2 regions of the Microbispora sitophila genome follow, and region 1 is predicted to be linked to the other one. Evidence: predicted binding sites of a transcription regulator. Region 1 holds the regulator's gene; the other holds the start of a gene.
The links. Region 1 encodes HspR, which represses chaperone genes until heat shock. Its sites were predicted from a motif close to ANTTGAGTCNNNNNGACTCAANT; they were not measured.
Positions count from the first base shown of each region.

Region 2: the regulator HspR is predicted to act here: its motif matches at 11,314-11,336, upstream of lon (endopeptidase La).

Region 1 is NZ_JADBGC010000002.1:497,828-512,679, reverse strand. Features, by position in the region: gene IL992_RS05630 (efflux RND transporter periplasmic adaptor subunit) at 1-397, opposite strand, end outside; gene proC (pyrroline-5-carboxylate reductase) at 499-1,293, opposite strand; gene IL992_RS05620 (NAD(P)H-binding protein) at 1,387-2,223, opposite strand; gene IL992_RS05615 (AraC family transcriptional regulator) at 2,304-3,248, shown strand; gene IL992_RS05610 (ABC transporter permease) at 3,343-4,077, opposite strand; gene IL992_RS05605 (ABC transporter ATP-binding protein) at 4,074-4,802, opposite strand; gene IL992_RS05600 (pentapeptide repeat-containing protein) at 4,990-6,714, opposite strand; gene IL992_RS05595 (hypothetical protein) at 6,886-7,362, shown strand; gene dnaK (molecular chaperone DnaK) at 7,629-9,503, shown strand; gene grpE (nucleotide exchange factor GrpE) at 9,500-10,147, shown strand; gene dnaJ (molecular chaperone DnaJ) at 10,285-11,454, shown strand; gene IL992_RS05575 (heat shock protein transcriptional repressor HspR) at 11,459-11,806, shown strand; gene clpB (ATP-dependent chaperone ClpB) at 11,830-14,418, shown strand; gene IL992_RS05565 (hypothetical protein) at 14,579-14,852, shown strand, end outside.
Region 2 is NZ_JADBGC010000009.1:175,005-189,856, reverse strand. Features, by position in the region: gene IL992_RS18430 (hypothetical protein) at 1-293, shown strand, start outside; gene IL992_RS18425 (PucR family transcriptional regulator) at 300-1,469, opposite strand; gene IL992_RS18420 (urease subunit gamma) at 1,592-2,158, shown strand; gene IL992_RS18415 (urease subunit alpha) at 2,155-3,807, shown strand; gene IL992_RS18410 (MFS transporter) at 3,827-5,119, shown strand; gene IL992_RS18405 (amidohydrolase) at 5,147-6,781, shown strand; gene arfB (alternative ribosome rescue aminoacyl-tRNA hydrolase ArfB) at 6,871-7,293, opposite strand; gene IL992_RS18395 (hypothetical protein) at 7,455-8,288, shown strand; gene IL992_RS18390 (HAD family hydrolase) at 8,319-8,897, shown strand; gene IL992_RS18385 (AIM24 family protein) at 8,971-9,636, opposite strand; gene IL992_RS18380 (MFS transporter) at 9,744-11,198, opposite strand; gene lon (endopeptidase La) at 11,350-13,710, shown strand; gene IL992_RS18370 (methionine ABC transporter ATP-binding protein) at 14,037-14,852, shown strand, end outside.

The sequences.
Region 1 (14,852 bases):
ACCGGTCGACGTGCGCGTCGAGCGAGCCCGGCAGCCGCAGGCGCGGCAGCCGTACGCTCATCGGTGCGCCGCCGAACGACACGGGCCGGGCGGCCTGCCGATCGGCCTTCCGCGCGGCCGACAGCTGCTGCCTGGCCTGGGGAGAGCTGATCCTGGCGAGGATCTCGCCCTTCTTCACCGTGTCGCCGTCCTGGACGTACAGGCGGGCGAGCGTGCCGGAGGCGGGGGCGGTCAGGGTGGCCGTCGCACGCGCGCCCACCGTCGCCGGTGCCTCGACGACCTCGCTGACGGTGGTTCTGGTGACCACGGCCACCGGGGCCTTCTGTGGTTCCGAGGACGTGCACCCGGCGGCGAGCAGGACGGCGAGAAGCGGGACGAACCCGCGACGAGACGTCACCCGCCAATCGTAAAGCGGTGGTCATCTTCCGTCCCGGGAACGCCGGTCAGCGCAGGGCATAGTGCGGCAACCGGGGCAGCGTCAGGAGGAAGCGCCGTAGGTCAGCCGGCGGCGAGACGGCGGCTGCGCTCGCAGGCCGCCTCGATCGCGTCGAGGAACGCGGCCCGCACCTTGTGGCGCTCCAGTTCCGCGATGGCGGAGATCGTGGTGCCTCCCGGCGAGGTCACGGCCTCGCGCAGGATCACCGGGTGCTCCCCCGAGTCGCGCAGCATGATCGCGGCGCCGACGATCGACTGGGTGACCATGTCGAGGGCGGCGGCGCGCGGCATGCCCAGCAGGATCCCGGCGTCGACCATGGCCTCGACCAGGTAGAAGAAGTACGCCGGGCCGCTGCCGGACAGGGCGGTGGCGGCGTCCTGCTGCGACTCGGGGATGCGCAGCACCTTGCCCACCGGGCTGAGCAGTTCCTCGGTGCGCTTGAGGTGCTCCTCGGAGGCGTGCGCCCCGGCCGAGATGACGCTCATGGCCTCGTCCACCAGGACGGGCGTGTTGGACATGACGCGGACGACCGCCACGCCGTCCCCGAGCCTCGCCTCCACGAACGCGGTCGTGATGCCGGCGGCCACCGAGATGACCAGCCGGTCGGCGGCCACATGCGGGGAGATCTCGGTCAGCAGTGCGGCCATGTCCTGCGGCTTGACCGCGAGGATCAGCGTGTCGGCCAGCTTGGCGGCCTCGGCGTTGCTCGCGACCCGCACGCCGTAGCGCTCGCGCAGCGCCTCGGCCCGCTCGGGCCTGCGGGCCGTCGCCACGATCTCCTCCGGCCGCAGACCGGCGCGTACCAGCCCGGAGAGCAGGGCCTCGCCCATCTTTCCGGTCCCGAGAATCGCGATCATTCCTGCACCTCTTCTGGGCTTCGCCGGGATCTCCCCGCAGCTTACCGACCCTGCCGGACGGAGCCGAACGCGCTGCGCCACGGGTCGGAAGAGTCAGTTCCAGTGGCCCGCGGCGGCGGTCTCGGCGACGTAGTCCTCGAACCGCCCGGGCGGGCGGCCGAGGGCCTGTTCCACCCCGTCGGACGGCGCGGCGCCCCGCCCGTCGCGAATGTTCACGAGGAGACCGGTGAGCAGTCGCGCGACGTCGGACGGGACGCCGTTCGCGACCTGGCGCTCCACGAAAACCTCGGGGTCGACGTCGACGTGCCGGATCGTGCGCCCGGTGGCCCTGCCGATGAGGTCGGCCGCCTCGCCGAAGGCGATCGCCCGCGGGCCGGTCAGATAGTGGATCCGGCCGCTGTGGCGCTCGTCGGTCAGCGAAGCCACGGCGACCTCGGCGATGTCCTCGGCGTCGACGAACGGCGTGCGCCCGTCGCCGGTGGGCAGGGCCAGGGTCCCGGCGAGGATCCCCTGCCGCCAGAAGGCCTCGCTGAAGTTCTGCGAGAACCAGTCCGGCCGCAGGATGGTCCAGCCGACGCCCGATTCGCGTACGGCCTGCTCGGCGGACTTCAGGGGGTGATCGTCGCCGGCCTCGCCCACGCCGTGGGCGGACAGCAGCACCAGCCGCCGCACGCCCGCGGCCACCGCCTCGGCCACGAGAGCGGGGACGCGCGCCCGGCGGTCGAGGCCCGGCCGCAGGTCGGGCTCGACGATATAGACGGCGGCGGCCCCGTCGAGCGCGGGAGCCCAGCTCTCCGGTCTGCCCAGATCGAAGGGGACGTCTCCGTCGGTGCGGGACGCCGTACGCGCCTGCAGACCCGCGGCCTTCAGGCGCCGGACGACGCGACGACCGGTCTTGCCGGTGCCGCCGAGAACGAGGATCTTCTCCATGCCTCAAGGAAACCGGCGGAAGCGAAGACGATCCATGGGAGAACGTCGTCCATTAATTTGTGATCGTCTACCGTGACGGCATGGACGTGCTGAGCGATCTGCTCCACCGGGCTCACGCCAGGAACGCGCTGGTCAGGCAGTTGATCCAGCGGCCGCCGTGGGCGCTGGCCTTCACCGGCGCCCCTCCTCTCACGGTCGTGGCCGCGCTCGGCGGCCACGCGTCGGTCCGGCTCGACAACGCCGGCGTCGCCCCGGTGCGCCTGGACCCGGGTGACATCGCTCTCATCGGCGGCGCCCACGCGCACACGATCGCCGACGACCCGTCCACCCCGCCGCAGGCCGTGATCCACGGGGACCGGAAACACGTCGTCGGCGGAGGCGAGGGGACGGCCGGGCCGCACCGGAGTCTGGCGCCGCGCACCTACGGCGACGGCCTGCCCGGAGCCACGATCATGCTCAGGGGCGCCTGCGAACTGCGCGGCGAGGCCGGCGTCCGGCTGCTGCGCATGCTGCCGCCGCTGGCGGTCGTGCCGGCCGGGCCGCGGACCCGGGCGGCGCTGGACCTGCTCGCCACCGAGGTCGCCCGCGACGAACCGGGCCAGGACGCCGTCCTCCACCGGCTGCTCGACCTCGTGCTCGTGCTGGCGTTGCGGGCCTGGTGCGCCAGGCCGGAGGCTCCACTCCCCTCCTGGCACCGGGCGCTGGCCGATCCCGCGGTCGGCGAGGCGCTGCGCCTGCTGCACGACCGTCCCGCTCATCGCTGGACGGTCGCCGAGCTGGCCGCCGGGGCCGGCATGTCCCGCGCCGCCTTCGCCGCGCGCTTCAGGAGCATGGTGGGCGAGCCCCCGCTCACCTACCTCACCGGCTGGCGGATGACCCTGGGAGCCGATCTGCTCACCGACACCGATGCCACCGTCGCCGCCGTGGCCCGCGAGGTCGGCTACGAGGACGCGTTCGCCTTCAGCGTGGCGTTCAAGCGCGCTCACGGGGTCAGCCCCTCGGCCTGGCGCCGCCGAACGCGCTGAGCCGATGCTCAAGGCGTACGGCGGCACAGGGATTCCGACGGCACTCGGACTCCGACGGCACTGGGACTCCGACGGCATAGGGGTCCGGCGACGCTCAAGGGGTTCGGCGACGCAGCGTGGCGGCGCCGAGTAGAAGTGCCAGCACGGCCGACGCCGCCACCACGGCGACGTCGCGCCAGAACTCGCCGCCCGGGTCGGCGTCCGCGACGGCGTGCGCCATCGCCTCGATCGCGTACGACATGGGCAGCACGTTCGAGATCCACTCCAGCACGGTCGCCATCTGCTCGCGCGGCACGAGGATCCCGCCGAGCAGGATCTGGGGGATCATCACGATCGGCATGAACTGCACGGCCTGGAACTCCGTACGGGCGAACGCGCTGCACAGCAGGCCGAGCGCGGTGCCGAGCAGGGCGTTGAGCAGGGCGACGAGCACCAGCGGCCACAGCGGGCCCGGCAGGTCCAGACCCAGCCAGGTGAGGGAGACGGCCAGCGCCAGCGCCACCTGGGCACACGCCGCCAGCCCGAACGCGAGGCCATACCCGAGGAGGAGGTCGAGCCGGCCGAGCGGCATCGCCATGAGCCGCTCCAGCGTGCCCGACGTGCGCTCGCGCAAGGTCGCGATCGAGGTGATGAGGAACATCACCAGGAAGGGGAAGACGCACAGCAGGATCGGCGCCCACCGGCCGAATGACCGCTCGTCGTCCATCACGTAATAGAGCAGGATCATCACCAGCGTCGGCACCAGGACCATCAGCGCGACCGTCCGCCGGTCGTGGCGGAGCTGGGTCATGATCCGCCTGGCGGTGGCGAGAGTGATCGCGAGATTCATGCCGCCGCCCTCTCCTCGATCAGGCGCAGGAACGCCTCCTCCAGGTCGGCCGTGCCCGTGTGCGCGCGCAGGGCGCCGGGGGTGTCGTCGGCGAGGATCTCCCCCTGGCGCAGCACGATCAGCCGCTCGCACCGCGCGGCCTCGTCCATGACGTGGCTCGAGACCAGGATCGTGGTGCCGCCCTCGGCCAGGCGGTGGAAGAGCGTCCACAGCTCCTCCCGCAGCACGGGGTCGAGCCCGACCGTCGGCTCGTCCAGCACGAGCAGTTCCGGACGGCCGAGCAGGGCCACGGCGAGCCCGGCGCGGCCGAGCTGGCCGCCCGAGAGCGTGGACCCGAGCTGGTGGGCGGCGCCGGCGAGCCCCACCTCCGCCAGCACCCGCTCGGGGTCGTCCTTCGGCGCGCCGAGCACGGCGGCGAAGTAGCGCAGGTTCTCCAGCACGGTCAGGTCGCGGTAGACGGCCGGGCTCTGCGTCGAGTAGCCGATCCTGCGGCGCAGGCCCGCGCTCCCGGCCGGCTCGCCGAGCACGCTCACCTCGCCGCCGGACACGATCTGGACGCCCACGATCGCCCGCATGAGCGTCGTCTTGCCGCAGCCGCTCGGCCCGAGCAGGCCGGTGACCTGCCCTCGCGGCACCTCGAAGGTGAGGCCGTGCAGAACCTCAGTCCCGCCCCGTGACACCCGCAGATCCCGTACGGCGATCGCGGGATCCGATAAATTCATCATGTGTTGAAATTAGACTCGCGACACGGGCGCGTCAACGTTCGGGTGCCTGTTCGGTGTCGGCGCACGGCGTGCGTGAGACCCAGGTCGCGCATCTCGGCGGCATCGCCTCGGGACGGGTGCTCGACGCTGAGGAGCCTCCCCCGTCGACCACCGCGCCAGTGAAGGCCGCCGATTGCGAGGAGTCCGGCTACCGCCGCTGCGCACCGGCGGATCGGGCCACAGTGCCGCGAGCGGGGTCCGCCGGATCCGGTATCTCGCGCCATGCCGAAGGCCAGACGCGAACGGTCGCGATGGTGCGCGGAAAGGTGACACCGGACAGGTCGCCGCCGCCGATGTCGGCGCCGTCGAAGTTCACAGAACCTTTGAAGTGCGTGTCCGCCAGGTCCAGACGTTGGAGGCCGCGCGGTTCGCTTCCCTGAACCCGAACCGTAAGCGCCCTGATGCTCCGCCGGACGACCGATACGCCCTTGTGCTCCGCTTCGAAATGCACGGCGGCCGCCCCGGGATCGGTCTTGTAGGCGATGCCGCGCGACGCCGTGCCGGCGAAGGACACGTCGTCGAGGAACGCGCAGTGCCGGAAACCGGCCCGGCCGAAGAACGTCCCTTCGAAGGAGGTGGGACCGGCGAAGTCCGAATAGCGGAAACGAACACCGCAGCGGAAGATCGCGTAGCCGAAGTTCAGCCCGCCGTCGAAGGCCACCCCTTCGAAGTGCCCCGCGAAGAACTCGCTGTTCTCGAAGCTCGTGAGGCTGCCGTCGAAGCTCGCTCCGGTGAACCTCGCCGTGCCGAACCGGGCACCGCTGAAGTCGGCGTCCGTGAACGTCGCGCCGCTGAAGTCGGTGTCGAACCTGAATATCGCGTACGCGAAGCTCGCCCCGCCCCAGAATCCGGCTCCCGCGAAGTCCGCTCCCAAGAAATACGCGGTGCCGAAGTCGGCGAAGCCTCGGAACTCGGCGCCGGTGAAGTCCGCCCTGCCGCGGAAGCGGCAGTCGGTGAAGTCCGCCCTGCCGGAGAAGACCGCCTGCGCGAAGCTCGCCGCCTCGACCTCGCTGCCGCTCAGGTCGAAGTCGACCAGGGATGCTCTCGTGAGGTCGACGGCGACGCCCGGCCAGTGATCGCCATCGTCGCCTTCGCCCGACGCGCCACCGGAGGACTTCAGATGGCGGACGACGATCCGTTGTGCGGTCAGACGGGCCTCCAGGTCCAGCGAGTGCTCCTGGCCCGGGTCGTGGCCTCCGATGTCGCCCGCGCCCCCGGCCGGCTCGCGTGCCCGGTCCGCCGGGTCACCCGCCGCGCCTCCCGGCAGGGGGGCCCGTAGGTACGCGCAGAGCACATCCATGACGGCCTGGCGGTGCTCGGGGTTGTTCCGGCCCAGCCGCTCCAGGGCATACATGGCCGCGATGCGCACGCCCGGGTTGCCGGAGCCGAGCTGGTCCACGGCCTTCGAGTAGAGCTCCGTGACCCGCTTCTCCGTCGCGTCATACTCCTGGTAGACCTGCGTGCGCTCACCCAGCCACTGGCGGCGGACACCGAGGAGGAGCGCCACGCCTCCGGCGGCTCCCGCGCCCACCGTCAGGCCACTCTTGATCGCGTCCAGCCGAAGGGCGGGATCCGCTCCCGCGATCGCCGTGAGGGCCGTTGTGGCGATCCAGGTCGAGACCGCGACGCCCATGAGGCCGCCGACGATCCACCAGACCGATAGCACCCGCACCGGGGAGGGCGACGTCCGCACGGACCTCGAGTTCGTGGCCAGCAGTACGAGTCCGGCCAGCAGCAGGACCAGCCCGCCGAGGGCGAGCACGCCGCCGAGCGGTACGCGCGCGAGAAGGCCGGGAATGTCCATCCAGCGCGCCGCGAGGACGACGGCGGCCAGCCCTGCGAGCAGAGCTGCGGCCCCCGTGGCCTTGCGCATCCGCGTCCCTCTCGAGTCCGTGCCGTGGCATGCGGCCCGTCCGGCGGCTCTCCACATGATCACGCACCCGCCCCGACCGCGCAAAAAGGGGCATCGGAGTGGGACCGGGGAGCGGCGCCCTGGGCGATCACGGCGGGTGAACCGGAGGCTTCTTACAGCCGTGTAAAGGGCATGAGAAAGCTCTGGCTCGTGGCCCTCCTGTTCCTGGCGGTCGCCTGCGGAGGGACCTCCTCCACCTCGGCCTCACCCGAGCAGCCGGAAGGCTCCCCCTCCGGAGCCGGCGCCGATCACGGCTCCTCTGCCCCGGCCTCGCCGGTCGGGCCGTCCGGCGCGCCGAGCGGCGCCCCGTCTCCCGTGACCCCGGCCGGGCCCACGCTGAACCCGCGCAAGGTGCCGTGGGAGAGCGCCACCCCCACCGCCGACGGCCGGTCCCTCGACGTCGTGTGGTGGTCCGGAGTGGAGCCCTGCACCGTGCTCGACCGCGTCGAGGTGACCGAGACCGCACGCGAGGTGACCGTCACCCTGTACGAGGGGCAGGACCGGCGCTCGCCCGACGCCGTCTGCATCGCGATCGCGATCCTGAAGACCACCAAGGTGCACCTCAAGGCTCCGCTCGACGGGCGGAAGGTCGTGGACGGCGCCAAGTAGGCCGCCGAGCCGGGTCAGGTCCGCGTCGCGGCCGGGGAGCCGGAGGCCGGGGCGGCGGCGGTTGAGAGTGGCGGCCACATGCCCGGCGGCCGGGCGTCCACCGCCCCGGACGGGGCAGGGAGGACAGGCCACACAAGTTCGCGATGACGGGATGAAATCCGCGCGCTCCAGGGTTGAGCCTCATAGACTCAAGACGTTTGACAGACCCCTCGGCGGGGCTAGTATTTGAGTCTGACCGACTCAACTTTGACTACAAGGACGTACTCATGGCACGTGCGGTAGGTATCGACCTGGGGACGACCAACTCCGTCGTCTCGATCCTCGAGGGCGGCGAGCCCACGGTCATCGCGAACGCTCAGGGCTCGCGGACCACGCCGTCCGTGGTCGCGTTCGCGAAGAACGGCGAGGTTCTCGTCGGCGAGGTCGCCAAGCGGCAGGCGGTGACCAACGTCGACAGGACCATCCGCTCGGTCAAGCGCCACATGGGCACGAACTGGTCGATCGAGATCGACGGCAAGAAGTTCACGCCCCAGCAGATCAGCGCGTTCGTCCTGCAGAAGCTCAAGCAGGACGCGGAGGCGTATCTGGGCGAGAAGATCACCGACGCGGTGATCACCGTCCCGGCGTACTTCAACGACGCCCAGCGGCAGGCCACCAAGGAGGCCGGCCAGATCGCGGGCCTCAACGTGCTGCGCATCATCAACGAGCCCACCTCCGCGGCTCTGGCCTACGGCCTCGACAAGGAGAAGGACCAGACCATCCTGGTCTTCGACCTCGGCGGCGGCACCTTCGACGTGTCCCTGCTCGACGTCGGTCAGGAGGACGGGCACGGATTCGTCGAGGTCAAGGCCACCAGCGGTGACAACCACCTCGGCGGCGACGACTGGGACCAGCGGGTCGTCGACGAGCTGGTGACCCGTTTCAAGAACGCGCACGGCGTGGACCTGTCCAAGGACAAGATGGCCCTCCAGCGCCTGCGCGAGGCGGCCGAGAAGGCCAAGATCGAGCTGTCGGCCCAGACCGAGACCACGATCAACCTGCCCTACATCACCGCCTCCTCCGAGGGCCCGCTGCACCTGGAGGAGAAGCTGACCCGGGCGGAGTTCCAGCGGATCACCGCCGACCTGCTCGAGCGCTGCAAGGGCCCCTTCCACCAGGTCATCAAGGACGCGGGGATCAAGATCTCCGACATCGCCCACGTGGTCATGGTCGGCGGCTCCACCCGTATGCCGGCCGTGTCCGACCTGGTCAAGGAGCTGACCGGCGGCAAGGAGCCCAACAAGGGCGTGAACCCGGACGAGGTCGTCGCCATCGGCGCCGCGCTCCAGGCCGGTGTCCTGAAGGGCGAGGTCAAGGACGTCCTGCTGCTCGACGTCACCCCGCTCAGCCTGGGCATCGAGACCAAGGGCGGGATCTTCACCAAGATCATCGAGCGCAACACGACGATCCCGACCAAGCGCTCGGAGGTCTTCACCACGGCCGAGGACAACCAGCCGTCGGTGCAGATCCAGGTCTACCAGGGCGAGCGCGAGATCGCGGCGTACAACAAGAAGCTGGCCACCTTCGAGCTGACCGGCATCGCCCCGGCCCCGCGCGGCATCCCGCAGATCGAGGTCACCTTCGACATCGACGCCAACGGCATCGTGAACGTCTCGGCGAAGGACCTCGGCACGGGCAAGGAGCAGTCGATGACCATCACCGGCGGCTCGGCCCTGGGCAAGGACGACATCGAGCGCATGATGCGCGAGGCGGAGTCCTACGCCGAGGAGGACAAGCGGCGCCGCGAGGAGGCCGAGGTCCGCAACAACGCGGACGCGCTGGCCTACCAGACGGAGAAGTTCCTCCGCGAGAACGACGAGAAGGTCCCGGCCGACGTGAAGACCGAGGTCAACGACTCGCTCGCCGAGCTGAAGAAGACGCTGGAGGGCACCGACATCCCCGCCATCCGCACCGCCGCCGAGAAGCTCGCCACGGTCAGCCAGAAGATGGGCTCGGCCATCTACGCCCAGTCGCAGGCCGGTGCCGAGGGCGCCGCGGCCGGCGCGGGCGCGGCGGGCCCTGAGGGCGCGCAGGCGAAGGCCGACGAGGACGTGGTCGAGGCCGAGATCGTCGACGACGAGCGGGAGGGCGGCCGCAAGTGAGCCCGCGTGAGAACGGTTCCGAGGAGGAGCCGGTGATCCGCGACAACCGCAAAATCGACCCGGAGACCGGCAAGGCCCGAGAGTCCGCCGGGGACGCGCCCGAGGCCGTCCCGGCGGACGAGGGCACGCAGACGGCGGCGCCCGCCGAGGGGTCCGCGACGGACCTGCTCGCCGAGCGCACCGCCGACCTGCAGCGGCTCCAGGCGGAGTTCAGCAACTACCGCAAGCGGGTCGAGCGCGACCGGATCGCCGTCAGGGAACAGGCCGTCGCGAGCGTGCTCACCGAACTGCTGCCGGTGCTCGACGACATCGGCCGCGCCCGCGACCACGGCGAGCTCACCGGCGGCTTCGCGAAGGTGAGCGAGTCGCTGGAGGCGGCCGTCGGCAAGCTGGGCCTGACCGCGTACGGCGCGAAGGGCGACACCTTCGACCCGACCGTGCACGAGGCCCTGCTGCACAGCTACTCGGCGGAGGTGACCGAGCCGACGTGCATCGAGATCCTCCAGCCGGGCTACCGGATCAACGACCGGATCCTGCGCGCCGCCCGGGTGGCCGTCGCCGAGCCGAGCGAGGAGGCGGCGGCGGAGGAGACGGCGGCCGGCTCCGGCGAGTCCGGCGCGTCCGGCGGGCCGGACGAGAACTGAAACCGCGGAGGTCTCTCCCGATCGGCGAAGATCGGGAGAGACCCGCGAGTGCACCCGCGACGACAGCCGCGGGGGCATCCGCGGGAACAGCCGCGAGAACACCGATTTACTCCCCTTTCGTGCGAAGGAAGCGATAGATGAGCACCAAGGACTACTTGGAAAAGGACTACTACGCCGTCCTTGGTGTGCCCAAGACCGCGAGCGCCGAGGAGATCAAGAAGGCGTATCGCAAGCTCGCCCGCAAGTACCACCCCGACGCCAACCCGGGGAACAAGGAGACCGAGGAGAAGTTCAAGGAGGTCTCCGAGGCGTACGACGTGCTCTCCGACGTCAAGCGGCGCAAGGAGTACGACGAGGCGCGCACGCTCTTCGGGTCGGGCCTCGGCGGCTACGCGGGCGCGGGCGGGACCCGGGCCGGCGGGGGCTTCAACTTCGACCTCGGCGACCTGTTCGGCGGCTCGGGGTCGGGCGAGCGGATCGGGGACCTGTTCGGGGGGTTGTTCAACCGGGGCGGAGCGGGCACGCGCACGACGACCGCCCGGCCACGGCGCGGCCAGGACGTCGAGTCGGAGGTGACGCTCGCCTTCGGCGAGGCGGTCGACGGCACCACCGTGTCCCTCCGGCTCACCAGTTCGGCCGCCTGCACCGCCTGCGGCGGCACGGGGGCGAAGGCGGGCACGACGCCACGGGTCTGCCCGACCTGCGAGGGAACCGGGGCGGCCAGCCGCAACCTCGGCAACTTCGCCTTTTCCGAGCCGTGCCGCGACTGCCGCGGCCGGGGCCTGGTGGTCGACGACCCCTGCCCCGTCTGCGACGGCAGCGGGCGCGGCAAGAGCACCCGTACGATCCAGGCCCGCATCCCGGCCGGGGTCGGCGACGGCCAGCGCATCAGGATCAAGGGCAAGGGCGCGCCCGGTGAGAACGGCGGCCCGGCCGGCGACCTCTACGTGCTGGTCCACGTCAAGCCGCACCCCGTGTTCGGGCGCAGCGGGGAGAACCTGACCGTCACGGTCCCCGTCACCTTCCCCGAGGCCGCGCTCGGCGCCGAGATCAAGGTGCCGACGCTCCGGGGGATGCCGGTGACCCTGCGCATCCCGGAGGGAACGCCCAACGGACGGACGTTCCGGGTGCGCGGCCGGGGGGCCTCCCGCAAGGACGGCACGAAGGGCGACCTGCTGGTCACCGTCCAGGTCACGGTGCCCCAGAACCTCGACGACAAGGCCCGCGCGGCTCTCGAGGAGTTCAGGAACGCCACGGAGGGCCAGGACCTTCGCGAAGAGCTGATCAAGCAGGCCAGAAGCGAGTGAGCCGATGGATGCCAGGTTTTTCGACATCTCCGACGACACCCCCGTCTATGTGATCTCCGTAGCCGCCCAGCTGTCCGGGCTGCACCCGCAGACGCTCCGCCAGTACGACCGGCTCGGGCTCGTCAGCCCCGGCCGTACGGCGGGGCGGGGGCGGCTGTACTCGACAAGGGACATCGTGCTTCTGCGCGAGGTCCAGCGGCTCTCCCAGGAGCACGGCATCAACCTCGCCGGCATCAAGCGCATCCTCGAACTCGAAACCGAGAACATGCGCCTGCGCGAGGAGGTCACCCGGCTCAGGGGTGAGCTCACGATGTTGCGGGCACTGGTCCGCTACGAACTGCCACCTGCCTGATCGGCGAAACGAGGCATTCACATATGGACTACAAGTTCACCCAGAAGAGCCAGGAGGCCCTGTCCGCGGCCGTCCGGCGCGCCGCGGCCGACGGCAACCCCGAGGTCGCGCCCGCGCACCTGCTGACGACCCTGCTGGCGCAGAACGGCGGCATCGCCGGGTCGCTGCTGCAGGCCGTCGGCGCGGACCCCCGGCAACTGCGCGCCCAGGCCGAGGAGTTGCTCGACCGGCTGCCGAAGGCGCAGGGCTCCACCGTGAGCGCGCCGTCCAGCTCGCGCCAGCTGCTGACCGTGCTCAACACCGCCGCGCAGCGGGCCAAGCAGCTCGAGGACGAGTACGTCTCGACCGAGCACCTGCTGGTCGGGCTCGCCACCGACGGCGGGCAGGTCGCCGACCTGCTGAAGGCCGCGGGCGCCACTCCCAACGCGCTGCTCGAGGCGTTCGAGAAGGTCCGCGGGCACGCCAGGGTCACGAGCGAGACGCCCGAGGACACCTACCAGGCGCTGGAGAAGTACGGCGTCGACCTCACCGAGCGGGCGCGCTCGGGCAAGCTCGACCCGGTGATCGGCCGCGACAGCGAGATCCGCCGGGTCGTCCAGGTGCTGTCGCGCCGCACCAAGAACAACCCCGTGCTGATCGGCGAGCCCGGCGTCGGCAAGACCGCCGTGGTCGAGGGCCTCGCCCAGCGGATCGTCGCGGGCGACGTGCCCGAAAGCCTGCGCAACAAGCGCCTGGTCGCGCTCGACCTCGGCGCGATGGTCGCGGGCGCGAAATACCGCGGTGAGTTCGAGGAACGTCTCAAGGCCGTGCTCAACGAGATCAAGGAGAGCAACGGCCAGATCGTGACGTTCATCGACGAGCTGCACACGATGGTCGGCGCGGGCGCCGCCGAGGGCGCGATGGACGCGGGCAACATGCTCAAGCCCATGCTGGCCCGCGGCGAGCTGCGCATGATCGGCGCCACCACGCTCGACGAGTATCGCGAGCGCATCGAGAAGGACCCGGCCCTGGAGCGGCGGTTCCAGCAGGTCTACGTCGGCGAGCCGACCGTCGAGGACACGATCGCGATCCTGCGCGGGCTGAAGGGCCGTTACGAGGCCCACCACCAGGTGCAGATCTCCGACAGCGCCCTGGTCGCCGCCGCGACGCTCTCCGACCGCTACATCACCGCGCGCTACCTTCCCGACAAGGCGATCGACCTGGTCGACGAGTCGATGTCGCGGCTGCGCATGGAGATCGACTCGCGGCCGGTGGAGATCGACCAGCTCCAGCGGAGCGTGGACCGCCTGAAGATGGAGGAGCTCGCGCTCGCCAAGGAGACCGACGAGGCCAGCCGGCAGCGCCTGGAGAAGCTCCGCGAGGAGCTGGCCAACCGTCAGGAGGACCTCAACGCCCTGGTCAGCCGGTGGGAGCGGGAGAAGGCCGGCCTCAACAAGGTCGGTGAGCTGAAGAAGCAACTCGACGAGGCGCGTAGCGCCGCCGAGCGGGCCCAGCGCGACGGCGACTTCGAGGCCGCGTCCCGGCTCATGTACGGCGACGTCCCCCGGCTGGAGAAGGAGCTCGCCGAGGCTTCCAAGGCCGCCGAGACGGCGGAGGTCGAGGAGCCGATGGTGAAGGAGGAGGTCGGGCCCGACGACATCGCCGAGGTCATCTCCTCGTGGACCGGCATCCCCGCCGGGCGGCTGCTGGAGGGTGAGACCGCCAAGCTGCTGCGCATGGAGGACGAGCTGGGCAAGCGCCTGATCGGCCAGCAGCAGGCCGTCCAGGCGGTCTCCGACGCCGTACGGCGGGCCCGGGCCGGCATCTCCGACCCCGACCGGCCCACCGGCTCGTTCCTCTTCCTCGGCCCGACCGGCGTCGGCAAGACCGAGCTGGCCAAGGCACTCGCCGAGTTCCTGTTCGACGACGAGCGGGCCATGACCCGCATCGACATGAGCGAGTACAGCGAGAAGCACAGCGTGGCCCGTCTGGTCGGCGCGCCGCCCGGATACGTGGGCTACGAGGAGGGCGGCCAGCTCACCGAGGCCGTGCGGCGCAGGCCGTACACCGTGGTGCTGCTCGACGAGATCGAGAAGGCCCATCCCGAGGTCTTCGACATCCTGCTGCAGGTGCTCGACGACGGCCGGCTGACCGACGGGCAGGGCCGCACGGTCGACTTCCGCAACACGATCCTGATCCTCACCTCGAACATCGGCTCGCAGTTCCTCGTGGACCCCACGATGGAGAGTGAGACCAAGCGCGAGGCGGTGATGAACGCGGTGCGGGCGTCGTTCAAGCCCGAGTTCCTCAACCGGCTCGACGACATCATCGTGTTCGACGCGCTCGGCACCGAGGAGCTGTCGCAGATCGTGGACCTGCAGGTCGCCCGGCTCGCGCGGCGCCTGTCGGACCGGCGGCTGAAGCTGACCGTCACGCCCGCCGCCCGCGACTGGCTCGCGCTGACCGGCTACGACCCGTTGTACGGCGCGCGCCCGCTGCGCCGCCTGATCCAGTCGGCCATCGGCGACAAGCTCGCCAAGGAGCTGCTGTCGGGCGCCATCCGGGACGGCGACGAGGTAATCGTCGACTTTGACGAGGCAGGTGACACGCTGACGATCCGGCCCTCTCGGTAAGGTCTTCCCCACCATTGAGGCAAGCGCGCCCCGCCCTTTCCCCTCGCTGCTACGTTCGGCGTTCGTCGGACTACCGTACGCGATCAGGGGGACGTGGATGTCCAGGACATCACGAAGTATTCGAGGGCGGTGCGTCGCGCTTGCGGCGGTCACTGCCGGAGTGAGCTGGCTGACCGGAGGCCCGGCGATGGCGAAGGGCGGCGCGCTGGCCGACGCCTGCCGGGCCCAAAGCCACGGCGTCACCGGCCGCGACGTCACCGGCCACGAGGTCACCGGCCGCGACCTGACGGGTGGGCTGACCACCCTCGCTCCGGCGGCGAGCGTGCTGAGCATCGCCGACGCGGCAGGGGCGGCCGCCGGGCAGGGGCACAACTCGCTTCCCACCGGCTCGGCCACGGTCGCCCGCACCGTCCCGGGGCCCGCGGCGCTGCCGG
Region 2 (14,852 bases), on a different contig from region 1:
CCCCTGAGGAACTGCGCAAGGGCCCCAGAGGCGGCGGCAGGGACAGGGACAAGATGGTCGCCCATGTCGTGGAGGCCGAGCGCTCGTACGCCAGGAAGATCGGGGTGCGGCACAAGCCCTTCAAGGACGAGGCCGGCCTGACCGCCATGCGCGAGGACATCGCGGGGGTGCTCGCGCAGCCCGCGGGGGCTTTTCCCGCCGACGGCGCGGGCTGGCCCGTACGGTACGCCGCCCGCCGCATCATCTGGCACGTGGTCGACCACATCTGGGAGATGGAAGACCGCCGCATCTAGCCGGATCTAGGGGAGGGCGTCGGCGGCGCGCAACGCGAGGGCGACGACGGCGGCGTCCTCCGGGATGCGCACATCCCGGCCGGTGAGCTCGCGGAAGCGCGCGAAGCGGTGCTGCACGGTGTTGCGGTGGCAGTAGAGGGCCGTGGCCGTGTCGGCGACCGAGCCCGAGCCGGCCAGATGGGTCCGCACGGTCTCCAGCAGCCGCTCGCCCTCCACCCCGCCCAGAGCGGAGAGCGGGCCGAGCACCTGGTGCGCGAGCTCGGCCGCGAGTTCCCGGCTGCCGCCGACGAAGACGTCCAGCCAGGCGTCCTCCAGCCGTCGCGGCCCCGCACCGGCCCGCGACGCCCCCGCGGCCGCCGAGGCCAGCCGTACGGCACGGGGCACCTGCGACAGGCCGCCGACGACGGGGGAGACGCCGCAGCGCACCCCCGCGAGCGCGGCGAGGACCGAGCGCGGCGGGTCGGCGGTTCGGGCCGGCGGCTGCACGATCAGCACGTCGCCGGTCGGCGACTCGTGGCGGTAGCAGAGCACCCCGCTCACGGCCATTCCCGCCGCCGCCGCGCGGAGCGCCGCCCCCTCACCGGGATGGGCGACCACGGCGAGGAGCGGCTGTGCCGGGTCGAACCCGAGGACCCGGCCGGCGTCGCGCACCACGTCGGGGTTGCGCCCCTGGTTGTCCATGAGCCGGGTGAACCAGGCTCTGCGCTGGTCCTCCCGCTGCCGCCCCATCTCCAGCACCGCCCGCTGGTAGCCCGTCATGAGCCCGGTCACGTGCTGCTCCACCGCCTCCCAGACCAGGTGGGCACCGGCGATCAGGCCGGGCAGCCCCTCCGGCGTCGCCCGCGCGTTCATGGCCTGCCAGAGCACCCGGGCGTCGAGCCGCGCGGCGGCCAGCAGCGACTCCAGCGGCACCCCCTGGCCGGCCCTGCGCTCCCCGACGCGCTCGGAGAACCCGTCCATGCCGGGGGCGACCGATCCCGTGGCGATGTGCCGCAGCAGCATGTCCAGCCCGGTCAGCGCCGTGCCCCGCAGTTCGTCCCGGGAGACGGGCGGGTCGGGAGACCCGTACGGATCGATGAGCTCGACCTGGGCCAGCCACCCCTCGACGATGTCGTCGATGTCGTCGAGGCAGCGCAGCGCGAGCTCGGTCACCGGGGCCGGAGGGGGAATGTTCACCTGCACAATCTAGCCGCCGATTTCCGCGACGGAATGCCGTTGGGCAAGCCCCTGGCCTGCGCCTACGGTTGACTCGCCCGCAAGGACGGGCCACCGAGCGGAGACGAAAGCGAGGGCGGACTGTGCACCTGACGCCTCGCGAGCAGGAGCGGCTCACCCTCTTCACGGTCGCGGAACTGGCGCGGCGGCGCCGGGCCCGGGGCCGGCGGCTCAACGCCCCCGAGGCCATCGCCCTGCTCTGCGACGAGATCCTCGAACGCGCCTGGGACGGCGCGTCCCTGGAGGAGGTCGTGGCGGCGGCGCGGTCGCTGCTCACCGCGGACGACGTGATGGAGGGCGTGCCCGACCTGGTGCCGCAGGTGCAGGTCGAGGCGCTGTTCCCCAACGGAACGGCCCTGGTCTGCGTCGACGCCCCCTTCGGCGCGGGGGACGGGCGCGGTCCCGGCGCGGTGGAGGTCGCCGACGGGGACGTGTGCCTCAACGCGGGGCGCGACCGGGGGCGGATCACCGTACGCAACGTGGGCGAGCAGACCGTCTACGTCTCCTCGCACTTCCCGCTCGACCAGGTCAACCCCGCCCTGTCCTTCGACCGGGCGCAGGCGGAGGGCATGCGCCTGGACATCCCGGCGGGCACGGCGCTCGCCTTCCCTCCGGGAGAGGAGCGGATCGTGGAGGTGGTGAAGGCGTGACGACCGTCCCGAGGGAGACCTACGCGAGGATCTACGGCCCGACCACGGGCGACCGCGTACGGCTCGGCGACACCTGCCTGTGGATCGAGGTCGAGCACGACGACACGCCGTACGGCGACGAGTTGCTCGGCGGATGCGGCAAGACGCTGCGGGACGGGCTGCTGGCCTCCCCGCGCGCCGACCGGGAGTCGGCGCTCGACCTGGTCGTCACCAACGTCGTGCTGCTCGACCCGGTGCTCGGGGTGCGCAAGACGGCCATCGGCGTCAAGGACGGCCGGGTCGTCAGCATCGGCGTCGGGGATTTCGCGATCGACTCCCACACGGCGATCGTCACCGGCGAGGGCCTCATCGCCACACCGGGCGTCATCGACTCGCACGTGCACCTGTCCTCGCCCGAGATCGCGCCGGCGGCGCTCGCCTCCGGCGTGACGACCGTCGTGGGCATGGGCCTCGGCGGCGTCTGGGACGTGGGCTGCAACCCCGCGCACAACCTGCACACGCTGATGACCGCCTGGCGGGGCACCCCCATGAACGTCGCCTTCCTCGCCCGCGGCTCCTCCAGCTCGCCCAGGCTCCTGGAGGAGGCCGTGCTCGCCGGCGCCGGCGGTTTCAAGATCCATGAGGACTTCGGCGCGACCCCCCGGATCGTGGACACCTGCCTCGGGGTCGCCGAGCAGGCGGATCTGCCGGTCGCGCTGCACACCGACTCGATGAACGAGTCGGGCTACCTGGCCGACACGATCGCCGCCACCCGGGGCCGCACGGTCCACGCCTACCACGTGGAGGGCGGCGGCGGCCATCCCGACCTGCTCCAGATCCTCTCCGAGCCGAACATCCTGCCGTCGTCCACGACGCCGACCATTCCCTACACCACCAACACGGTCGGCGAGCTGTTCCCGATGACGATGACCGTCCACCGGCAGAACCACCACATCGACAGCGACGTCGAGGTGACCCGCAGCCGGATCCGGGCGCATGCCATCGCGGCCGAGAACGCGTTGCACGACCTCGGCGCGATCAGCATCGTCAACTCCGACTCGATGGGCATGGGACGGGTCGCCGAGACGATCCGCAGGACCTGGCAGCTCGCCCACCTGCAGGCGCTGCGCGCGGGGGCCGCGCAGCCGGACAACGCACGGGTGCTGCGCTACCTGGCCAAGCTCACGCTGAATCCCGCCCTGGCCCACGGAATGGCGCACGAGGTCGGCACCCTCCAGCCGGGGCGCCTGGCCGACATCGTGCTGTGGAACCCGGCGTGGTTCGGCACCAAGCCCGAGCTCGTCATCAAAGCCGGTTTCGTCGCCTGGGGCGTGTCCGGCAGCGGCTCGGGCTCGACCCGGCTGACCCAGCCCAGGGTCTACCGCCCGTACTTCGGCGGGCTCGGCGACGCGCCGGCCCGCCTGTCGCGGATCTTCGTCGCCCACGAGGCGCTGGACTCCGCGGACGCCCGTGAGGCGCTGCCCGCGGGCCTGCGTTACGCGGCCATCCGCCGCGCGCGCGGCCTGACCAGGGCCGACATGTGCCGCAACACGGCGACCCCGCGGGTCGAGGTGTCCCGGGAGCCCGGCCCCGTCCTGGTGGACGGGGCCGAGGTCCATGTGGACCCGGCCACCGAGGTGCCCCTGTCCCGACTGCATCACTTCGCCTAGTCCCCCTGGTGATACGCAATTGAGTACGAGCAAGGCCCGCGGCGCGGGCATCGCCTCCTTCGTCGGCACCTCCATCGAGTGGTACGACTTCTACATCTACGGCACGGCCTCGGCGCTGGTGTTCGGCAAGCTGTTCTTCCCCGAGGCCAGCCCCACGGCGGGCGTCATGGCGTCCTTCGCCACGTTCTGGGTCGGGTTCCTGGCCCGCCCGCTCGGCGGTGTGGTCTTCGGCCACCTCGGCGACCGCATCGGGCGCAAGGGCACGCTCATCACCACGCTGCTCCTCATGGGCGGCGCGACGACCCTGGTGGGCGTGCTGCCCACGTACGCGTCCGTCGGCATGGCCGCGCCCGCGCTGCTGGCCGCGCTCCGCCTGGTGCAGGGCATCGCGGTGGGCGGCGAGTGGGGCGGCGCCGTGCTGATCGCCGCCGAGCACGCCGGACCCAAGCGCATCTTCTACGCGGCGTTCGCCCAGCAGGGCTCGCCCGCGGGCTCGATCCTCGCCACCGGCATGTTCGCGCTGGTCAGCCTGCTGCCCGACGACGCGTTCCGGTCGTACGGCTGGCGCATCCCGTTCCTCGCCTCCGCCGTCCTGCTCGTGATCGGGCTCGTCATCCGGCTGCGGGTCGAGGAGTCGCCGGAGTTCGTGCGGATGCGCGAGCAGCGGGAGGTCGCCAGGCTTCCCGTCGCCGAGGTCCTCCGCACGGCGTGGCCGCTGGTGCTGCTCGGCATCGGGGCGAGCGGCGTCGGCATCGCCTCGGCCTACTTCACCAACACCTTCATCCTGTCGTGGGCCACCACCGACCTCGGCATCGCGAAGGGAACGATGCTGAACGTGCTGCTCGTCGTGTCGGCCGTGCAGTTCGTCACGCAGCCCGTGGGGGCCGTGCTCGGCCAGCGCTGGGGCGCCGCGAAATTCATGCTGGCGGCGTTCACCGTGCTGATCGTCATGACGCCGGTGACGTTCCTGCTGGTCGGCACCGGTTCCGCGCCGCTGGCCACGCTGGGCCTGGCGCTGAGCATCGTGTTCGGCGGCTCGTCGTACGCGGCGCTGGCGGGGTTCCTCGCCGAGGCGTTCCCGGCCAGGGTGCGCTACACCGGCATTTCGCTGTCCTACCAGCTGTGCGGCGCGCTGATCGGCGGCACCACCCCGCTCGTCGCGCAGGCGCTGCTGACCTGGTCGGGATCGATCTGGCTCGTCGTGGCGCAGTACATCGTGATCATCCTGCTGACGATGGCGTGCGTCGCCGGCCTGCGATACCGCGCCACCGCCGTCGCGGCGAAGGCCGGGCCCGTCACCACGGCCATCTGAGGCGACCTCGAAGGGAAGCAAAGCACCATGCGTCTGGACGTCCTGTTCGTCAACGGCCGGTTCACCACCCTGGACCCCGACCGGCCCGCCGCGACCCGGCTCGGCGTGTTCGCCGGGCGGATCGCCGGGCTGGACGAGGACCTGGACGGGCTCACCGCCGAGGTCGTCGTCGACCTCGGCGGCGCGCCGGTGGTGCCGGGGTTCAACGACGCCCACCATCACCTGAGCATGCGGGGCCAGCGGCTGCGCGAGCTGGACCTGCGCGACGGCCAGGTGCGGACGCTCGACGAGCTGTACGCGAAGGTCGCCGAGCGCGCCGCGGGCCTGCCGCGGGACGCGTGGGTCAAGGGAGCGGGCTACGACCAGAACAAGCTGGGCGGGCTGCACCCGAGCCGCGAGGCGCTCGACCGGGCGGCCGGCGGCCGGCCGGTCTGGCTCCAGCACGTCTCCGGCCATATGGGCGTGGCGAACACGGCGGCGTTCGCCCGCATGGGCTTCGAACGCGTCGAGGACGTGCCGGACGTCGCCGGCGGCACGGTCGGGCGGGACGCCGACGGCCGGCCCGACGGGCTGCTCGCGGAGCAGGCCCAGGGCCTGGCGGACGCCGTGCTGCGCCCGGTGCCGTTCGAGGACTTCGTCGAAGGCATCGCGCTGGCCGGCCGGGTGGCGGCGAGCGAGGGCCTGACCAGCTTCACAGAGCCGGGCGTCGGACGCGGGCTGGCCGGCAACGGCGCCTGGGACCTCGCGGCCTTCCAGGAGGCGGTGCGGCGGGGCGTCCTGCCACAGCGGGCCACGCTGATGCCCGGCTCGCCCAACCTGCACGACATCGGCGACGGCTGGTTCGGGCTCGACCTCGGGTTCCGCACCGGCATCGGCGACGACCGGCTGCGGATCGGGCCGGTGAAGCTGTTCTCCGACGGCTCGCTCATCGGCCGCACCGCCGCCATGTGCTGCGACTACGAGGGGGAGCCGGGTAACCGGGGACTGCTTCAGGAGGACGCCGAGGCGCTGCGCGCCTTCATCCTGCGGGCGCACGCCGCGGGCTGGCAGATCGCCACCCACGCCATCGGCGACCACGCGATCGACGTGGTCCTCGACGCCTACGAGGAGGCGCAGGCGCGCGATCCCCGGCCCGACGCCCGCCACCGCATCGAGCACTGCGCGGTGACCAGCGACGCCCAGGTGGCGAGGATCGCGAGGCTCGGCGTCATCCCGGTGCCCCAGGGCCGGTTCGTCTCCGAGCTGGGCGACGGCATGCTCGCCGCCCTCGGCCCCGAGCGCTCGCTCGGCTGCTACCGGCAGAGGTCGTTCCTGGAGGCCGGCATCGTGATCCCGGGCAGTTCCGACTGCCCCGTGGCCGACGGCGCCCCGCTGCTCGGCATCCACGACCTGGTCAACCGCCGTACGGCGAGCGGCGTGCCGTTCACCCCTGCCGAGTCCCTCACCGTGGAGCAGGCGCTGCACGCGTACACGATCGGCTCGGCGTACGCCGCCGGGGAGGAGCGGCACAAGGGCACGCTGTCGCGCGGCAAGCTGGCCGACTTCGTCGTCCTGGGCGACGACCTGTTCACGGTCGCCCCCGAGCGGATCAAGGACGTCGCCGTGCTCGCCACGGTCGTCGGCGGCGCCGTCGTCTTCGACGAGGCCGGCCTGTCCGTCTAGGGCGGTACATTTGGGGTCCACGAGGCTCACCCACCTGGAGGCGGCACTGCACATGGGCGTCCGGCACCTGCGCGACAGCGCGTCGCGGGTCAGTCGTCCGTACGGCGCAGGCGCTTGAGGTCGGAGCGGTGTTTCTTGGCCGCCAGGCGGCGCTCGACCGCGCCCTTGGACGGCTTGGTGGGACGGCGCCGCTTGGGCGGCGGCGCGATCGCGTCGCGGAGGAGGGCGGCGAGCCGTTCCCGCGCCGCCTCCCGGTTGCGCAGCTGCGAGCGGTATTCCGAGGCCGCCAGCGTGATCACGCCGTCGACCAGGCGGGCGGCGAGCCGTTCGAGCGCGCGGGCCTTGAGCGCCGGGCCGAGGGCGGTCGTACGCGCGAGGTCGAAGCTCAGCTCCACCCGGCTGTCGGTGGTGTTGACGCCCTGGCCGCCCGGGCCGGACGAGCGGGAGAAGCGCCAGGCGAGCTCCGCCTCGGGCACGACGACCGAGCCGCGCACGTGCAACGGGCCTGACATCGGTGCTCTCCCTTGACGTATGGACGGGGACGACCAACCTATCCCGGTGAATATCACCGCCGCTCTTCATTTATCACCGTAAACACCGCTTGTGGTTGTCGCGGTCCAACGCGTCGTGCACAGTGACCCCCGTATTCCAGGCGACAGGGATGGGCGGGAGCATGACCTCGATCGTGGGCGTCCACGGCATCGGCAAGTACCACTACTACGAGGAGGCCGGCGGGTCGGCGGGCGGCGCCGCCGAGACCATGCGGGCCAAGTGGAACGCCTACCTGCACCAGGGGCTCACCGGCCGGGCGGACGGCGCGGGCGACTACTTCGCCGAGATCGCCTACTACGCCCACCACCTGCACACCGGGCCACAGAAGCCGCCGCGGCAGATGGAGGCGCCGGCCAAGCTGGTCCTCGCCGACTGGGCGGTCCAGCTCGGCGGTCCGTTCCGCGACGTGGCGGGCGAGTCGCTCACCGGTCTCGCGCACCGGCTGGCCGAGTGGCTGCTGACGAGGATGGGCCCGCGGGCGGTGCGTTTCGCCCAGGACTTCTGCCCGGAGGTGGCCGCTTACCTGGGCGGCGGCGACCCGCGCGTGCGGGCCCGCGACGCGGTGGCCGACGTCGTCCGCAGGCGCCGTCCCCGGGTGGTGGTCGCCCACTCCCTCGGCAGCGTCGTGACGTACGAGGCGCTGTGGGCGCATCCCGATCTCTCGGTCGAACTGCTCGTGACGCTGGGCAGCCCGCTCGGCATGCGCGACGTCGTCTTCGAGCGGCTCGCGCCGGTCCCGGTGCGGGGCCGCGGGGCGCGCCCGCCGGGAGTGCGCCGCTGGATCAACATCGCCGACAAGGACGACATCGCCGCGATCCCGGCCGTGCTGGCGTCGTGCTTCGACGGCGTCGATCGGGACGTCTCCTGCGACATCGACTGGCTCGACTTCCACACCGTGCGCAACTACCTGCGCTGCGGGAGCGCCAACGAGTACCTCAAGCCCTACGTGACCTGAGTTCCGCACACGGGTTATGATCGTACGACCATGAAGACTGTGCTTTTCGACTACGGCAACGTCGTGTCGCTTCCCCAGGCCCCCGAGGACGTCGCGCGCATGGCGGGAGGTGATCCGGGGTTCGAGGACCGCTACTGGGAGGTGCGGCTCGACTTCGACCGGGCCACGCTCGACCCGGCCGCGTACTGGTCCCACGTGTACGGCAGGCCGATGAACGGAGCCGAGCTGGACGCGGTGGTCGCCCTCGACGCGGCGAGCTGGTCGCGGCCCAACGAGGAGACCGTGGCGATCATCGACGAGCTGGCCGGGGTCGGGGTGCCCATGGCGCTGCTGTCCAACATGCCGGTCTGCATCGCCGAGAGCATCGACGCGCTGCCGTTCATGCGGCCGATCGGCCCGCGGTTCTACAGCGGCCGGATGGGCATGGTGAAGCCGGAGCCGGAGATCTTCCACGAGACCGTGGCCTGGCTCGGGGTGGCCCCCGGCGACCTCGTCTTCGTGGACGACCGGCTGGAGAACGTCACGGCGGCCGAGCGGGCGGGGCTCGCCGCCGTCCACTTCCGCGACGCCGCCGCCCTGCGCGAGGACCTCAAGACGCTGCTGGTCTGAGCTGTCCTCTGGTGGTTCCCGGCGGGGTCACCGCCATGGGGGCCAGGGCGTCGCGGAGATCTTCAGTGGGCTTCTACTGGGCCTGCACCACCGGCGGGCCCTCGCTCGCCTGGACGAGGACGAACCCCTGGCCCCGGAAGGCGAGCTGCATGGCCTCGCCGCTGCCACGGCCGATCAGCGCACCGGCCTTCATCGTCCGGTTGACGCCCACCTGCAGGTGGGCGCTCCAGCAGACCGCGGACTGGCCGTCGGCGAACGTCGGCATCTGGGAGGTGTCGAGGAGCACCGGCGTGCCGTGCGCGGTCACCGCGACCCAGCCGGTGCCGTTGATCGTCATGTTGAACAGGCCGCCCGCGGCGATCCCCGCGCCCTGCACACGCTGGATGTCCCAGGTGAGCTGGGGATCGAAGGCCAGCAGGTTGCGGCCGTTGACGGTGAGGGCCTCGTTCTCCAGGTAGAACAGGTGGATGTCGTGGGCGTCGTCGGCCAGGAACAGCAAGCCCTGTCCTCTGACGCGCATCAGCGGCGCGCCCTCACCGGTCACCATCTTCTTGAGCAGCCTGCCGACTCCGCCGGAGCCTTCGTAGTCGAAGTCCATCTGGCCCTGGAAGGCGACCATCGAGCCCTGCCTGGCGATCACCTCGTGCGGGAGGTGGACGCGGAGCATCTTGGAGTTCTGCAGGACGAAGTTGCCGGGGACCTGCTGGCCGTTCAGGTTTCCGAAGAGCGCGCTGCGCATGGAGAGTCCTTCGATGAGTGTGATCGTGCACGGGTAGTGACGATCGGGGACAGGGCTCCGGTTCCGCGCCCCGGGCATTCGGCCTCAGCCGGTCGCGTTTCCGAGCCTCAACTCGCCGGGGGGCGGGGATCGAGGGGTGGTGCGTCGACCGGGCAGCCGGGGGCGGGCGGTTCGGACGCGGTCGCGAGGACGTTCGACCTGATCGTGGCGAACGTGATGACCGCCGCGACGGCCATCATGGCCGCGCCGACCAGCATCGACGTGTGGAACCCCTGGGTGAAGGCGGCAGGGGAGTCGTAGGCGTCCCCCGTCAGCCCCACCAGTGGCGGGACGGCCGCGACGGCCAGGAGGCCGCCCGTCCGGGCAAGGGCGTTGTTGACCCCGCTGGCGACGCCCGCGTACCGCTCCTCGGCCGTGGCGAGCACGGTCGCGGTGAGCGGGGCGACGGCGGCGGACAGGCCGAGCCCGAACACGACCGCCGCGGGCAGCACGCCGGCGAGATAGGACGACCCCGGGGCGATGCGGCTCATCAGCAGCAGCCCGGCCGCGCACAGGAGGATGCCTCCCGTCATGGGCAGGCGCGGGCCCGTCTTCCTCGCCAGCTCGCCGGCGCGGGGCGACAGCAGCAGCATGAGGACCGTGACCGGGAGCATCGCCGACCCGGCGGCGATGGGAGAGAACCCGGCCGACACCTGGAGCTGGACGACCAGCAGGAAGAACACCAGGCCCATCGCCGCGTACATGACCAGCGTCACGACGTTGACCGCGGTGAATTCCTTGGAGGCGAAGACCCCCACGGGGACGAGGGACCGGGGCGAGCGCCGGATCTCCACCACCACGAAGCAGGCGGCCAGGACGAGTCCTGCGGCCAGCGGCACCAGCCCGTCGCCCGCCAGGATCAGGCCGTACGTCAGCCCGGCCAGCGCGGGGGCGGCGAGGACGGTCCCGAGCACGTCGAAGCGGCCGTGCGGCCCCGCGTCCCGGGTCTCGGGCACGTGCCGGGCGGCGACGCCGACCACGACGGCCGCGAGCGGCAGGTTGAGCAGGAACACCCACCGCCACCCGGCCGCCTCCACGAGCCATCCGCCGAGCAGCGGCCCGAGGGCGGCGGCCACGCCGCCCAGCCCCGACCAGGCGCCGACGGCGCGGGGCCGGTCGTCCCGCACGTAGCTCGCCTGGATGATCGCCAAGGACCCGGGGATCAGCAGGGCCCCGCCGATGCCCTGGAGTGCTCGGGCGAGCACGAGTACGGGCGCGTTCGGCGCGATTCCGCAGAGGGCGGAGGCCAGGGCGAACCAGGCCACCCCGGCGACGAAGACCTTCCGCCTGCCGAGCCGGTCGCCCAGCGACCCGCCCAGCAGGATCAGCGCCGCCATCGTGAGCGTGTACGCGTTCACGGTCCACTGGAGGCCGGACATCCCGGCGTGCAGGTCGCGCCCGAGGGCGGGGAGGGCCACGTTGACCACGGTGCCGTCGAGCGTCACCATGCCCGACCCGAGGACCGTGGTCAGCAGCACCCACCGGCCTGGCGCCGAGCGAAGCCGGATATGTCCGGATGTCATGGACGTCATCATGCGCCACTCGGAGGAATGGGTGCGCCACAGCGGCGGGGATTACACGATTACGATCGCTCACAGCGAACTGACGCAGAACAGGGAACAGGATCGGGCTCCTGTTAGTTGAGCCGACATAACTCAACCTAGTGGAGTGCTGATGTCCCAGATCCTTCCCGTCCTCCCGCTCGACGACGAGGTCGTCCTGCCCGGCATGGTCGTGCCCCTCGATCTGTCGGCCTCCGAGGTCCGCGCGGCCATCGACGCCGCCCGCGCCAGTGGCGAGAGCACGGTCCTGCTGGTGCCCCGCATAGACGGCCGCTACGGCCCGGTGGGGGTGAGCGCCGTCGTGGAACAGGTCGGCCGGCTGCCGGGCGGGGAGCCCGCGGCCGTGGTGCGCGGCGTCGACCGCATGCGTGTCGGCACCGGCACCACCGGCCCCGGCGCGGCGCTGTGGGTCGAGGCGACCGTGCTGGAGCCGGTCGCCGCCGGACCGAGGGCAGAGGAGCTCGCCAAGGAGTACAAGGCCCTCACCACCACGATCCTGCAGAAGCGGGGCGCGTGGCAGGTGGTCGACGCGGTCAACCAGATCGAGGACCCCGCCGTCCTCGCCGACAGCGCGGGGTACGCCCCCTGGCTGCAGACGCCGCAGAAGCTGCTGCTGCTGGAGACCGCCGACCCGGCCGAGCGCCTGGACAAGCTGGTCGGCTGGGCCCGCGACCACCTCGCCGAGCTGGACGTCGCGGAGACCATCCGCAAGGACGTCCAGGAGGGCATGGAGAAGCAGCAGCGCGAGTTCCTGCTCCGCCAGCAGCTCGCGGCCGTGCGCAAGGAGCTCGCCGAGCTCAACGGCGACCCCTCCGACGAGGAGGAGGACTACCGCGCCCGCATCGAGGCCGCCGACCTGCCGGAGAAGGTCAGGGAGGCCGCGCTCAAGGAGGTCGGCAAGCTGGAGCGGGCCTCCGACCAGTCGCCCGAGAGCGGCTGGATCCGCACCTGGCTCGACACCGTGCTCGACATCCCGTGGAACGTCCACACGACCGACGAGTACGACATCGCCGGAGCTCGCGCGGTGCTCGACGCCGACCACACGGGCCTGGACGACGTGAAGGACCGCATCGTGGAATACCTCGCGGTTCGCAAGCGCAGGGCCGACAAGGGCCTCGGCGTGGTCGGCGGCCGCCGCAGCGGCGCCGTCCTCGCGCTGGCCGGCCCTCCCGGAGTCGGCAAGACCTCGCTCGGCGAGTCGGTCGCCCGCGCCATGGGCCGCACGTTCGTCCGCGTCGCCCTCGGCGGCGTCCGCGACGAGGCGGAGATCCGCGGCCACCGGCGCACGTACGTGGGGGCGCTGCCCGGCCGCATCGTCCGGGCGATCCGCGAGGCGGGCTCGATGAACCCGGTCGTGCTGCTCGACGAGATCGACAAGGTGGGCGCCGACTACCGGGGCGACCCGACGGCGGCGCTGCTCGAGGTGCTCGACCCGGCGCAGAACCACACGTTCCGCGACCACTACCTGGAGGTCGAGCTCGACCTGAGCGACGTGCTGTTCCTCGCCACGGCCAACGTGCTGGAGCAGGTGCCCGGGCCGCTGCTCGACCGCATGGAGATCGTCACGCTGGACGGCTACACCGAGGACGAGAAGGTCGCCATCGCCCGCGACCACCTGCTCCCGCGCAACCTGGAGAAGGCCGGCCTCACCGCCGCCGACGTGACGGTGGAGGAGGCGGCGCTGCGCCGCCTGGCGGGCGAGTACACCCGCGAGGCAGGCGTCCGCTCTCTCGAGCGCTCGATCTCCCGGGTCCTGCGCAAGGTGACGGCGAAGGTCGCCCTCGGCGAGGCCGAGCTCCCGGTGACGGTCACGGCCGGCGACCTGGTCTCCTACCTGGGCCGGCCGCGCCACGTGCCGGAGTCGTCCCTGCCGGAGGCCCGGCAGCGTACGGCGGTGCCGGGCGTGGCGACCGGCCTCGCGGTGACCGGCGCGGGCGGCGACGTCCTCTACGTCGAGGCGTCGCTGGCCGACCCGGAGACCGGGGCGACCGGTGTGACCCTGACCGGCCAGCTCGGCGACGTGATGAAGGAGTCGGCACAGATCGCGCTGTCCTTCCTGCGGTCGCGGGGCGCCGAGCTGGAGCTGCCGGTCGGGTCGCTCAAGGACAGGTCGGTGCACATCCACGTGCCCGCGGGCGCGGTGCCGAAGGACGGCCCTTCGGCCGGTGTCACGATGACCACCGCCCTGGCCTCGCTGCTGTCGGGCCGGCCGGTCCGCGCTGACGTGGCGATGACCGGCGAGGTGTCCCTCACCGGGCGGGTGCTGCCGATCGGCGGGGTCAAGCAGAAGCTGCTGGCGGCCCACCGGGCGGGGATCACCACGGTGCTCATCCCGGCGCGCAACGAGCCCGACCTGGACGACGTCCCGGCCGAGGTGCTGGCCGACCTCACCGTCCACGCGGTGAGCGACGTCCGCGAGGTCCTCGACCTGGCTCTCACCCCGGCGACGGTCGCTCAGCAGGCGGCCGCCTGAGCCACTCCACACGGCCCGCGTCTCCGCTCCGGAGGCGCGGGCCTTTCCCTGTGACGAAGCACACATTCCCGGTATGGAATAAGGATTAGCCCACTCCTGTTTCAGCCCGTCGTGAGCGTATCGAACCTGGTGAACCCGCCCGAGCGAGGGTGTCTCGCGGTCTGAAGCCCGCGATCCCCATCCCTCCCACGAAGGCACTCACCGATGACGCTCTCCCCGCCGCCCGATCTGATCCTGCGCCGGATCACGCATCTGCCCTTCCCGCCCGGCACGCGCTAGCCGCACGTGCATGAGGAATCGGCCGCCAACTTCTTCGGGGACAGCAAGTGATCACGGTTTCCGGCCTGCGCAAGGCCTACGGCGACGTCGTCGCGCTCGACGGCGTCGACCTCCACGTCGGCAAGGGCGAGGTCTTCGGCGTGCTCGGGCGCAGCGGCGCAGGCAAGAGCACCCTGTTGCGCTGCGTCAACCTGCTCGAGCGTCCGGACGAGGGCGTGGTGACCGTCGACGGACGCGAGCTGACCGCCCTCGGCGCGGCCGACCTGCGCCGCGCCCGCCAGCGCATCGGCATGATCCACCAGCACTTCGCGCTGCTGTCCTCGCGCACGGTGGCGGGCAACGTGGCCTTCCCCCTGGAGGTCATGGGCGTCGGCAGGGCCGCCCGGGCCCGGCGCGTCGCGGAGATGCTCGACCTCGTGGGGCTGGCCGACCGCGCCGGGGCATATCCCGCGCAGTTGTCCGGCGGCCAGAAGCAGCGGGTCGGCATCGCGCGGGCGCTCGCCGCCGAGCCGTCGGTGCTGCTGTCGGACGAGGCCACCTCCGCGCTCGACCCCGCCACGACCCAGTCGATCCTGGCCCTGCTGCGGCGGCTCAACCGGGAGCTGGGGCTGACCATCCTGCTCATCACCCACGAGATGGACGTCATCAAGGCCGTCTGCGACTCGGCGGCGATCATGAGCGACGGGCGGATCGCGGAGGCGGGCTCCATCCCCGGCCTGCTCGCCACCCCCGGGTCGCGCCTGGCGGCCGAGCTGTTCCCGTTGCCGCCCGCCGAGCCCGGCACCGTGACGGTCGCCCTGGCCGCGGACCAGACCCTGCTGTCGCGTCTCGCGCGTATGTACGACGTGGACGTCGCTGTCGCC